DNA from 3 places in the Sphaerimonospora mesophila genome. Region 2 is predicted to be linked to each of the others. Evidence: riboswitches for the same ligand, from Rfam matches in the RefSeq annotation. Region 2 holds a riboswitch; each other region holds the start of a gene.
The links. A riboswitch is a leader RNA that binds a small molecule or an ion and turns the genes downstream of it on or off. The one in region 2 is predicted to bind cyclic di-AMP.
Positions count from the first base shown of each region.

Region 1: linked by a shared signal. The riboswitch ahead of AP234_RS05730 (CHAP domain-containing protein) and the one ahead of AP234_RS27470 (GH25 family lysozyme) in region 2 are both predicted to bind cyclic di-AMP.
Region 3: linked by a shared signal. The riboswitch ahead of AP234_RS00280 (coiled-coil domain-containing protein) and the one ahead of AP234_RS27470 (GH25 family lysozyme) in region 2 are both predicted to bind cyclic di-AMP.

Region 1 covers NZ_BCBX01000031.1:288,484-292,795, forward strand. The annotation lists gene AP234_RS37795 (cation:proton antiporter) at 1-873, opposite strand, end outside; gene AP234_RS05725 (cation:proton antiporter regulatory subunit) at 879-1,361, opposite strand; gene AP234_RS05730 (CHAP domain-containing protein) at 1,571-2,296, opposite strand; cyclic di-AMP (ydaO/yuaA leader) riboswitch at 2,310-2,450, opposite strand; gene AP234_RS05735 (serine hydrolase domain-containing protein) at 2,654-4,030, opposite strand; gene recD2 (SF1B family DNA helicase RecD2) at 4,127-4,312, shown strand, end outside.
Region 2 covers NZ_BCBX01000047.1:23,248-27,559, forward strand. The annotation lists gene AP234_RS27460 (DUF2804 domain-containing protein) at 1-394, shown strand, start outside; gene AP234_RS27465 (pirin family protein) at 618-1,607, shown strand; cyclic di-AMP (ydaO/yuaA leader) riboswitch at 1,778-1,921, shown strand; gene AP234_RS27470 (GH25 family lysozyme) at 1,934-2,674, shown strand; gene AP234_RS27475 (AraC family transcriptional regulator) at 2,759-3,760, opposite strand; gene AP234_RS27480 (aminobutyraldehyde dehydrogenase) at 3,956-4,312, opposite strand, start outside.
Region 3 covers NZ_BCBX01000030.1:21,839-26,150, reverse strand. The annotation lists gene AP234_RS00290 (M50 family metallopeptidase) at 1-135, shown strand, start outside; gene AP234_RS00285 (MmcQ/YjbR family DNA-binding protein) at 208-570, shown strand; gene AP234_RS00280 (coiled-coil domain-containing protein) at 609-1,541, opposite strand; cyclic di-AMP (ydaO/yuaA leader) riboswitch at 1,555-1,705, opposite strand; gene galT (galactose-1-phosphate uridylyltransferase) at 1,777-2,871, opposite strand; gene AP234_RS00270 (DeoR/GlpR family DNA-binding transcription regulator) at 2,993-3,799, opposite strand; gene AP234_RS39340 (50S ribosomal protein bL37) at 3,961-4,038, shown strand; gene AP234_RS00265 (SpoIIE family protein phosphatase) at 4,131-4,312, opposite strand, start outside.

The sequences.
Region 1 (4,312 bases), on a different contig from region 2:
CCCGAGGACCGGCGGCAGCTGACGCGGATCGGTCTGCAGGCCGAAGAACACGAAGAAGACGGCGGCGAACAGGTCGCGCAGCGGCTCCAGCACGCGCCTGGCGTTGTGGGCCAGCGGGCCCGACAGGGCGATGCCGACCAGGAACGCCCCCACCGCAGCCGACACCTGCAGCTGCTGGGCGACCCCGGCGACCAGCAGGGTCAGCCCGAGCACCTTCAGCAGCAGCACCTCTTCGTTGGGGCTGGAGACGAATCGCCCCACCAGGGGACCGTGCCGCAGCGCGATGACCAGGATGACGGTGATCGTGGCGCCCGCGATGGCCAGGCTCATCGCCCCGGCGGCCAGCCCGGCCCCGGCCAGCAGCGTGGTGAGGATCGGCAGGTAGGCGGCCATGGCGAGGTCCTCGAACACCAGCACCGACAGCACGGCCGGGGTCTCGCGGTTGCCCAGCCAGCCGAGATCCCCGACCACTTTGGCGGTGATGCCGGAGGAGGTGACATAGGTGATGCCGCCGAGGGCGACGGCAGCGACCGGCCCCCACCCCAGCACAAGCGCCGTGATCACACCGGGGGCGGCGTTCAGCACCAGGTCGAGCAGGCCCACCGGGGCCGAGGTCCGAAGCGTCCCCACCAGTTCATCGGCCGTGTATTCCAGGCCCAGGGTGAACAGGAGCAGGATCACGCCGACCTCGGCGCCCAGTGAGACGAATTCCTCGCTGGTGGTCAGGGGAAGGATCCCGCCGATGCCGAAGGCCAGACCGGCCAGCAGGTACAGCGGGATCGCGGAAATGGAGAAACGGATCGCCACGGCCCCGAGCAGCCCCAGGGCCAGGATGATCGCACCGAGTTCGATTAGTTGGATGGCACCGTGCACGGGCGTCATCCGTTGGCGAAGATGTCGGCCACCGCCGCTGTTCCCTCCCCGGTGCCCACGACGACGACGACGTCGCCAGACGAGAACACGAGATCGGGACGCGGGCTGGCTATCACCTGACCCTGGCGGACCACGGCGACGATCGACGCCCCGGTCCTGGTGCGTACTCGGCTGTCACCGAGCGCGCGTCCGTCGTACGGTGATCCCGCCGCTATCGGAATCTTCTCCGTCATGAGACCCTCTACCTGGCGATGCAGCTCGCTGAGGCGCTCCACGATCCGGCCGGTGCCCAGCAGCTCGGCCAGCGCGTTGGCCTCGTCGGCGGTCAGCATCACCGTGACCACACAGGTGTCGGGGTCTTCCTTGTCGTAGATCACCAGGTCGCGGCGGCCGGTGTGATGTGAGATCACCCCTACCTGCCGGCCTCGCTCGGTGGTGAGCACATGCTGCAGCCCGATACCCGGCAGTCCCGTCCGCGTGAGATCCACGTCTCCTCCTGAGCTGTTCCTTTTTCCTGGTGCCGCGGACTCCGGCGGCCCTACGGGCACAGCATTACAGAACATAAAAGGCCGGGCGAACCGCCGCGTACACGGGGTGGAGCTGAGACGGCGGGACCCCGACCGGGAGCCGGGTCACGGCCTCCGGTCGGGGTCCGACCAGCGTTTCAGCGTTTCAGCGCTTCGCGGGCTGGATCGCGTCAGGGCGCGGTGTACAGCGGGTAGCCGTACCCGGCCACGTAGCTCTTGGAGCGGGTGCGCTGCTCAACGGCGCCGCCGTCACCGGTGTTGCCCTCGATGGTCTCGATGGTGCCGTCGCCGTTGTCGCGGACGACGAAGCCGACGTGGTCGATGCCGCCGATGGAGTCGCCGCCGCTCCAGTCGAAGAAGACCACCGCTCCGGGCACGGGGGTGTCGCCCCACCGGCCGTGCTCGGCGAACCAGGTGGCGTGCGTGACGGTGTAGGCGTCGGAGCCCATGACGGGGCCGATGCCGAGCTGCTCGCCCACCCAGGAGACGAACATGTCGCACCAGGGGGCGTTGGCGTAACCGGACAGGGTGCCGCCGTCACGGGCCAGGGTCTCCTGGGCGCGCGGGCTGGACATGTACCACTCGTGGAACTTGGTCCCGCCGCCGTAGCTGTTCTCGGTGATTCCGACCTGGCTGGCGGCCAGCTTCAGCACGTCCTGCGGGCTGACCTTGGGCAGCGTGGCGGCGATCTGGGCGAGGGTGTCGGGGCTGCCGCTGGTGGCGCCGTCGCCGCCCGCCTGCTCGCCGCCCGCCTGCACGATGTGGGACGTGACCGCGGCGGCGTGGGTGGTACCGGCCTGCGCCGCCTGCGGCCCGGCGACCACGGCCGAGACGAGGGCGCCGGCGGCGACGCCCGTGACGAGGGCAGCACGGGCACAGGACTTGAGGGCGTGCATGCGGGGTCTACTCCCTTGCTTCCATGCCGCCTACCGGGTTAGCTGACGGGTTCGGGCTGGAAGTTGCCCTACGGCACGGCACAGCGCGCCGATTCACCCCAAGGAGAGGTGGGTCCCCGGCTCCGCGCGGACGCGGACTCGGCGGCCGGGCGGTGTCCCGGCCGGGACACCGCGTCGGTCAGAGGTGGGCACACTTGACCTGAAAAACGGACATATGCGCCCTTGGATGCATAAAAGGTAATAGATACCACGACGCCGGTCAAGTAAAGACAACTGGGGTTTTACTGGACGGATCAGTGGGAACCAAGGGGCGTCGCGCGCAGGCCCGCCCCGCGCGCACACGTCACCGCGGCGCGCTCAGCGCCACCCCCGGGGGTCGACGCCGCCGGGCACCGGGACCTGCGGATCGTACGGCTCGCGGGTGAACACGAACGTGTTGAGATCGAGGTGCACGCCGCCGTCGCCGGAGCGGACCACCCGCAGCGTCTCACCGGCGTAGTAACCGTCCAGCCCGACCCAGGTGCCGTCGTCCCTGGCGGCGAACCGCGACGCCCGGCCCTGACCGCTGACCGGCGTGAGCGACAGCCCCCGCCGCGGCAGGACCCGCAGCACGTACGGCGCCGGCCCCCAATACCACGGCCCGGTCAGCTCCAGCAGATCGTCGTCGACCTCGGCGGGCTCCCACTCGGCCGGCAGCTGCGGCTCATGCTCGGCCAGGATGTCCAGCAGGTCGACGTCGAGCGGCCCGCGCACCCCCGAGGTGGTGTTGGCCAGCCACAGCACGCCGACGCCCTCGGCGGGGTCGGCCCACACGGTGGCCAGGAACCCGGGCATCGACCCGGTGTGACCGGCCAGCCGCCGGGGGCCGCGCGGGCCGGTGTGCCGTACGAGCTGGAAACCCAGGCCATAGCCCCGGGTCCAGGAGTCGCCGTCCTCCACGATGGCCGGCTCGCGCATCTCCGCGAGCGTCTCCGGCCGCAGCACCTCCGCCGTGTCACCCGCGACGAACGCCGCCCAGCGCGCCAGGTCGGCCGCCGTCGACCACATCTGCCCGGCCGGGGCCATCGCGACATGGTCGTTCTCCGGCTCCGGCAGCAGCACATCGGCCCACGGATGCACGGCGTACCCGGTCGCGTGCGGGGGTCGCGGGCGCGGGGTCGTGTCACGCATGCCGAGCGGCCGCAGGATCTCCTCGCGCACGACCTGCTCCCACGGCGCCGACCGCTTGCGCGCCACCAGCTCGCCCAGCAGCCCGAACCCCACGTTGGAGTAGTGGTAGCGCCGCCCCGCACGATGCCGCGCCGACTCCGGCCCCATCGCGCCGATCAGCTCGGCCACCGCCACCCCCGGCGTGCGCTCCCACCACGCGCCGGGCGGCTCGGCCGTCAGCCCGCTGGTGTGCGACAGCAGCTGGGCGATCGTCGCCTCGCCCACCGGCGTGCCCGGCACGTGCTTGTCCAACGGATCGAGCAGATTCAGCCGCCCCTCGTCGCGCAGCCGCATCACCGCGACCGCCACCAGCGTCTTGGTGATCGACCCGATGCGATACTGCGTGTCCCGCTCCGGCCGCTGCCCGTCGACCCGCCCCCGGGCCCCGAACCAGGCGATCTGCCCGTTCCGCACCACCGCCGCCACCATCGAGGGCACCCGCGACTGCGCCTGCTCGATCGCCAGCCTGCGCAGCATCGCGCGAGCCGTACCCTCCAGAACCATCCCACCGACCTCCGCAATCACGACACCATCGTCGATCGCATCAGGCTATCGGCCGGGGGAGCACAGCACGGGGCAGATCGTACGCGGCGCGGCGCGGCCTGGGGGACAATGCCAGCCATGACCAACCCCTCCGGCGCGCCCGCCGGCAGGCCGCCCGGCACCGAGCTCAACTGCGTCCTCGAACGGATCACCTACGCCAACGAGGAGACCGGCTACACGATCGCCCGGGTCGCCGCCGAGCGCTCGGGCAGCGAGCTGCTGACGGTCGTCGGGCCACTGCTCGGAGCGCAGGTCGGCGAGTCG
Region 2 (4,312 bases):
CCGCGGCAAGTGGCCCTACTCGATCACGTGGAACTGGGCGGCGGGCAGCGGGCCCGGCCGATCGATCCAGCTCGGCGGCAAGTGGACCGACGGCACGGGTTCCACCGAGAACGCGCTGTTCGTCGACGGCCGCCTGCACAAGATCGACGACGAGCTGACCTGGTCGTACGACCGGGCCGACTGGCTGCGTCCATGGCGGATCACCGGCCCGCGCGTCGAGGTGGAGTTCCACCCCTTCCACGAGAAGGTCGCCCGCACCGAGCTGGGCCTGGTGGGCAACGAGACCCACCAGTGCTTCGGCCGCTTCTCGGGTCGGGCCCGGGCCGACGACGGCGCCTGGGTGGACCTCGACGGCCTTATCGGCTGGGCCGAGGAGGCACGCAACCGCTGGTGAGATGCTCTCACCACGCGGTCCGGCCCAGTGAGTGCCGCGCGAGCATGGCAGGCCGGCCGCCGCCGCTTCGTCAGCGATGTCCTCGGCCCTCATTTCGAGCAGATCTGCCGCGAGTGGGAGCCGCATCCGGGAGTGCGGGCGGGCTTGGCTTCGCCGGGGGAATGCGCGATGGTCACAATTGGTTGCAAGCCCATGTAATTTAAGTTTCAACCAGGAGCGTGCCATGCCCGCCGTCACCGCCGACACTCTGACGCTGCCCCGCGTCACCGCACCCGACCCGGCCGTCGCCACCCCCCGCCCCGTACGATCCGTGACGACCGCGCCCAGCGGCCTCGAGGGCGAGGGCTTCCCCGTACGGCGCGCGTTCGCCGGGGTGCCGCAGTCCGTCCTGGACCCGTTCATCCACATGGACCAGATGGGCGAGATCGAGTACGGCCCCGGCGAGCCCAAGGGCACCCCGTGGCACCCGCACCGCGGCTTCGAGACCGTCACCTACATCATCGACGGCGTCTTCGAGCACCAGGACTCCAACGGCGGCGGCGGCACGATCACCGACGGCGACACCCAGTGGATGACAGCGGGGTCCGGCCTGCTGCACATCGAGAAGCCGCCGGAGCACCTGGTGGTCTCGGGCGGGCTGTTCCACGGCATCCAGCTGTGGGTCAACCTGCCCCGCGCGCACAAGTTCCACCCGCCCCGCTACCAGGACATCCGCGGACGTGAGGCGGCGCTGCTCGCCTCGGCGGACGGCGGCGCGCTGCTGCGGGTGATCGCCGGTGAGCTGGCCGGGCACCCCGGCCCCGGCATCACGTTCACCGCGATCACGATGGTGCACGCGACCATCAGCCCGGGCGCCCGGCTGGAGGTGCCGTGGAACCCCGGCTTCAACGCCCTCGCGTACGTGCTGGCCGGCCAGGGTTCGGCGGGGACCGAGCGGCGACCGGTACGCAGGGGGCAGTTGGCCGCCTTCGGCCCCGGCGGGGCGCTGACCCTCACCGCCGACACCGCCCAGCCCCAGGCCGAGCCCAACCTGGAGGTGCTGCTGCTCGGCGGGCAGCCGATCCGCGAGCCGGTCTTCCACTACGGACCGTTCGTGATGAACACCCGGGCCGAGATCCTCCAGGCGATGGAGGACTACCAGGCCGGCCGCCTGGGCGTCATCCCCGCCGAACGCGTCCCGCACACCGACGGACCTCTTTCCCCGAAGGAGTAAGCAGCCCATCGCGAAGCTCCCGTCCCAGGATTTTTGTCCTATTTGCACCCCAATGGGGGTGTGTGTACCTTTTGACTCCACGGCACGCGCAGCGGTGACTCCGTCGTCGGTTGCGTTGCCGGTTCGTTGCCCGGATCCGCGCGTCTCCTGACGGAGCTGTCCCGTCAGGAGGTGCACGGCCGCCGACTCCGCACCTCACGGAGCCGGGGACCACCCCTCGGGTGAATCGGAGCGCCTGCCCCCTTGCGCACCGTAGGGCGCGCTCGCCGCCCCGAACCCGTCAGCTGTCCCGGCAGGCGGCATGGAAGCAAGGAGTCAATCCCTTCATGCTGGAACACCGGCTCTCCGCAGCCCCTGTCTCTCTCAAGCGCCGCCTGAGCCTCTCCGGCAAGCGTCTCGGCGCGGCCCTGGTCGTACTCACCGCAGTCGGCGTCTTCGCGGCCACGCCGGTGCAGGCGGCACCGCAGGCGCCCGGAGAAGAGAACGTCACGCTGATGTACGGCGAAGACGTCTCCAACCACGAGCCGAACCACGACTGGACCGCCAGCCCGGCGAAGTTCGGCATCATCAAGGCCACCGAGGGCCTGTCCTTCCGCGACTCCACCTTCGCCCGTTTCTGGCAGGAGCTGGACGAGAAGGGCATCGTCCGCGGCGCCTACCACTACGGTCACCCCAAGAACGATCCCATCGCCGAGGCCGAACACTTCCTGTCCATGGTGAACCAGCACCCCGCCAAACCCGGCGATCTGCTGGTGCTGGACCTGGAGACCACGAACGGCAGGTCGGTGGCCCACGTCAACGCCTGGGCCAAGGCCTGGCTCGCCCACGTGAAGGCCAAGACCGGCGTCACCCCGATGTTCTACAGCGGCTGGAACTTCGCCAACACCTATGGCCACGGCCTGGCCGAGTATCCGCTGTGGGTGGCCCACTACAGCAAGGCCCCGGGCGCCGTCACGCCGCCCGCCGACTGGAAGAGCTGGGCCATCCACCAGTACACCGAATATCCCATCGACAAGAACGTCTCCGCGCTCACCCCCGACGAGCTGCGCGCCCTCGGCCGGCCCTGATCACGCGCGACCGTCCTCGCCGGCGGCCCGGGCCTGTCCCGGCCCCGGCGAGGCCGGTCGCACGGGGTTTCGCCGACGCGTGCGTCACCGGCGCAGCGTCGCCGACGGGGGCTCGCCGAAGCGCTGCCGATAGGCGAGGGAGAACCTGCCGAGGTGGGCGAACCCCCAGCGGAAGGCGACATCGGTGACGGTCGTCGCGTCCACGGCGTCCACCGTCAGCTCGGCGCGCACCCGGTCCAGGCGCACGTCCCGCAGGTACGCCATGGGGGTCGTGTCCAGGTGGCGGCGGAACCCCTCCTGCAGCGCCCGGGCCCCCACGCCCACGGCCTCGGCGATGTCCTCCACGGTGAGCGGCTCGGCGGCGTGGGCCTCGATGAGTTCCATGGCCCGCTTCACCACGGGCGGCGGGACACGCGGCTGCTCCCCGAGCAGGGCGGGGGTGTAGTTGCTGGGCTGGGCCAGCAGCAGCTGCGTCATCAGCAGCTCCTCCAGCCGCTTGGCGGCGGCCGGCTGGGTCAGCATGGCTCCGCCGGTCTCCGCCTCCCGCCGGAGCAGGTCGACGACCGAAAGCCACGACCGGGACGGGGGCAGGGTCAGATCCATGCCCAGGGAGAAGACGAGCGGCTCGCCCGGCTGCCGCCCGAGCATCCTGCCGAGCTGGGCTTCGAGCGCCGAGCGGTCGAACCGGGCGATGAGCTGTTCGTTCCCGGCCGCCCATCGTATGGACGTACGTCCCGTCATCGACAGCACGTAGGCGAGCTCGGGCGTGGCCACGATCTGCTCCCGGCCCTGGGTCACCTCCGCCGCCCCGGTCAGCGGGATCTCGACGAAGAAGTAGCTCCCCCACTCGTCCGGCGTGACCAGCATCTCCGCCCCGTAACCGAGGTAGTAGAGGCCGACCCGGTCGAGCGTCACCCCGTTCATGCGGGCGTCGAGCCGCGTCCCACGCTCGACGAGGCGCAGTCCGTGCGGGCCGAGCGCCTGCTCCACCCCCGCGTGGGCGTCCTCGAGGTCATGCGTGTGAAACCGCTCATGGGCCGCGAGCGGGGGCGACTTAACGAGCACGTCCTCCTCCCGAGCGGTCATGTGATCCGGACCGAGCTCCGCACCAGGTGAAAGGCGACCACCCGGCACGTCCGGCAACGCCCCGCCATCTGGCCGATAAACCGATAATCAGTAATACATCGGACAACGTCCTCTCGTGCCCTGGAACGCGGCAAACCCTCCCCAAGTTTGGGTGATATCTCGCCGCACCCCCTTGAAAGCGGAGGCGAAAGCCGGTCAGCCGTGGCTGATCATGACGTGCTTGATCCGCGTGTAGGCGTCCAGGCCGTAGCGGGAGAGATCCTTGCCGGTGCCCGAGTGCTTGAAGCCGCCGTGCGGCATCTCCGGGATGATCACCTGATGGCAGTTGACCCAGACGGCGCCGAAGTCGAGCGCGGCGGTCAGCCGCATCGCACGGCCGGTGTCCCTGGTCCACACGCTGGACGCGAGCGCGTAGTCGACCCCGTTGGCGAGCTCGACGGCCTCCTCCTCGCTCGTGAACGGTTGTACGGTCACGACCGGACCGAAGACCTCCTGCCGCACGATCTCGTCGTCCTGCCGCACGTCGGCGACCACGGTCGGCGCGAAGAAGTA
Region 3 (4,312 bases), on a different contig from region 2:
CGGCGGCCGATGCCCGCCCACGTCGACGTCGCGAAGGCGCTGCCGCTGACGTACGTGATGGCCGCGTTGCTCCTCGTCATGGGTGGTCTGCTGATCTACGCCGATCTGGTCAACCCAGTACGCATCTCCGGCTGAGCCCGTTGATCGGCGATCCACACTTTCTCAAACTGACGTACGAATAGCCGCGCGGTGTCGTATTCTTCGTCGATGGACGAGTTGGAGCGGCTGCGTGCGCTGTGCCTGGCGTTGCCCGAGACGACCGAGCGGCTGAGTCACGGCGAGCCGACCTGGTTCGTGCGGGGCAAGAAGACCTTCGTCATGTTCGCCGACCACCACCACGTCGACCGGCTCGCGTTCTGGTGCGCCGCCCCTCCCGGGGTGCAGGAGGAACTCGTCGAGACCGAGCCCGACCGGTTCTTCCGGCCGCCCTACGTGGGGCACCGCGGCTGGCTGGGCGTCTACCTGGACGTCCCGGTGGACTGGGACGAGATCCGGCGGATCGTCGCAGACGCCTTCCGCCATGTGGCGCCGAAGACGCTCGCCGCCCGGGTGCCCGCTCCGGAGGAGTGACCGAGGCACGGGGCGGACCGAGGGGCAGGGCGAACGCCTCAGTACATCGATATGTGAACGTGGTCGTAGTGGTTGGCGGTGACCCCGCCGCGGTCGGACATCACCCGCCAGCCGGGTCGGCCGAGGTTGTAGATCCGCTGCCGCCAGATCACGTACTTCACGCCCAGCTTGGCGCCGTTCTTGATGGCCCAGTCCGCGATGGCGTCGCCGAGGGCCTTCATCTCCTCGGTCGGCATCGCGCCGCCCGAACTCATCATGAAGTCGCAGGCGCGACCGAGGGGATGCTCGCCACTCGTGTCCGAGCGGTAGCAGCCGACCGGGAAGCGCAGGTCGAAGTGCTCGGCCACCTCGGAACGCATCAACCGGGTGCGCGGAGTGATGTTGTCGGCGCCGGTGGGCAACTCGGGAGCCCACGAGCCGCCCGGCCGTCTGCCGGGGGCGACGGGGATCAGCTTGTCGAGCTTGTCCTTGATCTCGTCGATCAGCTTCTCCGCCTCCTTGCGCCGATCGGCGACGGTCGCGGCCTGCGCCTTGAATCGGGCGGTCAGGTCTTTCGCCGCGTCAGCGGCGCGCTGCCGTTCCGCGCGCGCCTCCTCGAAGCGGCCGAGCCTGAGCACCTGCTCCTGCTGCATCTGGTACACGAGCGCCGAGGTCGTCAGGTCGGGAACCGGCACCGGGCCGCTCATCTGGTACGTCCGCTCGGCGAAGTCCTCGACCGACCGTCTCATGGCCTCGTAGTCGGCCTCGGCCCGGGCGAGCCGCTCACGCGCGGCCTGCTCCGCCGTACGGGCCTTGGCCAGCTCGACCCGTTTGGCGTTGTAGTCGACGATCAGCTGGTCGACCTTCTTCTCCAGGCCGGCGAGCTGTTTCTTGAGGACGCTCCTGCTGGGTTTCGGGTCGGCATGGCCCGCTGTGGCCGTACCGAACACGAGCACGGCGGCCGCCAGCACAACGGCGGCCAGAGGTGACACGCGGGGCAGTGCCCACTCCTCTCCATCTGCCTGCCGGGTTAGCTGACGGGTTCGGGCTGGAGGCGCCCGGGCACCAGGTCGAACACCTGGCGTGCCTTCACCCCATGTTCCTGTTGGGTCCCCGGCTCCCGGGCGCGGCGCCTGGGATTAGGCCTGTCGGCTGGGTCAGTCGATGCGAAGGATACTAGTGGTACGGAAAGACCGGTTGCCACCCCAAGTCGCAACCATTCGGAGATCAGCCCGTGATCCGGGCCTGCTGCAGCATCCGGGCCGCCTCCTCCGGCAGTACGTCGTTGACGAAGGCGCCCATCGCGGACTCCGAGCCGGCGAGGTACTTCAGCTTGTCCGGCGCCCGCCGGATGCTGAACAACTGCAGGTGCAGATAGGCGAGATCGCGCCGATGGGAGACCGGGGCCTGGTGCCAGGCCGCGACGTACGGCATGGCGACCCCGAACAGGCCGTCCAGACGGCGCAGCACCTCGGTGTAGATCGGCCCGAACGCGGCGCGCTCCTCGGCCGCCAGCGCGGGGATGTCGGGCACCCGGCGGTGCGGATAGACGTGCACCTCGAACGGATAGCGGGCGGCCGCCGGCACGAAGGCGGTCCAGTGTTCGTTGGCGGCGACCACCCGGGGGCCACGCCGCTCGGCCGCCAGCACATCGGCGAACAGGTTCCCTCCCGCGTATCGGGCGGCCGTGTCCAGCATCCGCCGGGTTCGCGGCGTCACGTACGGGTAGGCGTAGATCTGGCCGTGGGGATGCGGCAGCGTGATGCCGATCTCGGCGCCGCGGTTCTCGAAGCAGAAGACCTGCTCAACTCCCGGCAGAGCGGACAACTCAGCCGTACGGTCGGCCCATGCCTCCATGACGAGTTCGACCCGGTCGTCGCCGAGGGAGGCGAAGGAGGCGTCGTGGTCGGCGGTGAAGCACACGACCTCGCAGCGTCCGACGCCCGGCCGCGCCTCGCTGAGCCCGCCCACGTCGTCGTGCCCGCCGGTCCCGGCGCTCTGCCCCGTGTCGAAGCCGCCGGTGTTGAAGCTGAAGGACGGGAAGCGGTTCTCGAAGACCGCCACCTCGTAGGGGGAGGGGATCTCCGAGCCGGGGTGGGCGGGGCAGAGGGGACACTCCTCGGCCGAGGGGAGATGCGTGCGGGTCTGACGGTGCCGGGCGACCGCCACCCACTCGTCCAGCAGCGGGTCGTGGCGCAGTTCGGAGGCGAGGGGGCGCGGAGGCAGGTCACGGGTGTCGGAAGCCCCGTGGTCCGCGTCGTCCCGCCGGTCGTAGTAGATCAGCTCACGGCCGTCGGCGAGATGGGTGATCGTGCGCTTCACGGTGTCTTCACGCTGCCGTTCATGTCGGTCTTCACGTCGTCGTTCAGTCGTTCGTGCTGTCGCCTGTCGTGTCGCCTGAGCGACCGGTGCCGGCGTCGTCCGTGGCTCCTGCCGCCGCCGTTCACGGCGCCGCCGCGCGCGGCCCGGCCTCCCCGGCCGGATCGGCGATGATCAGGCGGCCGACGTGCTCGGACAGCTCGGCCCGTGCGTCATCCGGTAGTCCTCTGTCGCTGACGACGACATGGGCCTGATCGAGACGGGCGATGGTGCTGATGCCGACCGTGCCCCACTTGGTGTGGTCGGCCAGGACGACGAGCTGCCGCGCGGCGGCGACCAGCTCCCGGTCGGTCTCGGCTTCGAGGAGGTTCGGGGTCGTGAAGCCGGCTCGGGGGGACATCCCGTGGACGCCGAGCATGAGCGTGTCGACGTTCAGGGATCGGATGGCCGTGACGGCCACCGGTCCCACGAGCGCGTCGGACGGCGTGCGCACCCCGCCGACCAGCACGATGGTCTGGTCGGTCCGGCCCGCCCGATGGAAGACGTCCGCCACCTGCACCGAGTTCGTGATGACGGTCAGCTCGGGCACCTCGACCAGATGGTGGGCGAGGGCCCATGTCGTGGTGCCGGCCGACAGCGCGACGGCGCCGCCGGGCTGGACGAGCCGGGCGGCCCGCCGGGCGATCGCCTCCTTCTCCGCCCGCTGGCGCGCCGACTTGTCCGCGAAACCGGGCTCCTCCGTGGATCCGGTGCCCGCGGCGGTCGCGCCGCCGTGGACCTTCTCGATCAGACCGCGGTCCGCCAGGACCTCCAGGTCCCGCCGGATGGTCATGTCGGAGACGCCGAGGTCGCGTACGAGCTCGGCGACGCGTACGCCACCCGTCCTGCGGACCCGCTCCAGGATCGCCTGCCGCCGTTGCTGGGCCAGCATCCCTCGCTCCTATCAACAGATTTCAACAAATTATGCCAGATAGAAGTAGCGAGCATGTTGATTCATGATGGGTCATTCGGCACGGATCCGGCTTCTCCCTTGTACGGCATGCCGGGCCGGGAGACAGTGGGGAAAAGCCGGACGAGGAAGGCGGTCCCCGGATGGGAAAGCGCGCACGTAAGTCCAAGGCACGTAAGAAGAAGAAGGCCAACCACGGCAAGCGCCCGACCGGCCGCTAGCGACACGACCCGACACGGCGAGGTCGGGGAGCGAGGCGGGCCTCGTGCCGGTACGGCTTCATGCCGAGCCGCCGCGGATGTCCACGTGATCGTCAGGGCAGGTTCTGCTCCACCCAGACGATCTTTCCGTACGGCATCGGCCGGGTGCCCCAGCGGTAGGCGAACCGCTTGATGAGCTGGAGGCCCCGGCCGGTGTCCTCGTCGGGCGCGGCCATACGCGGGGCAGGGGTCGTCTCCGAGCCGTCGACGACCTCGCACACCAGCGTCCGGCCGC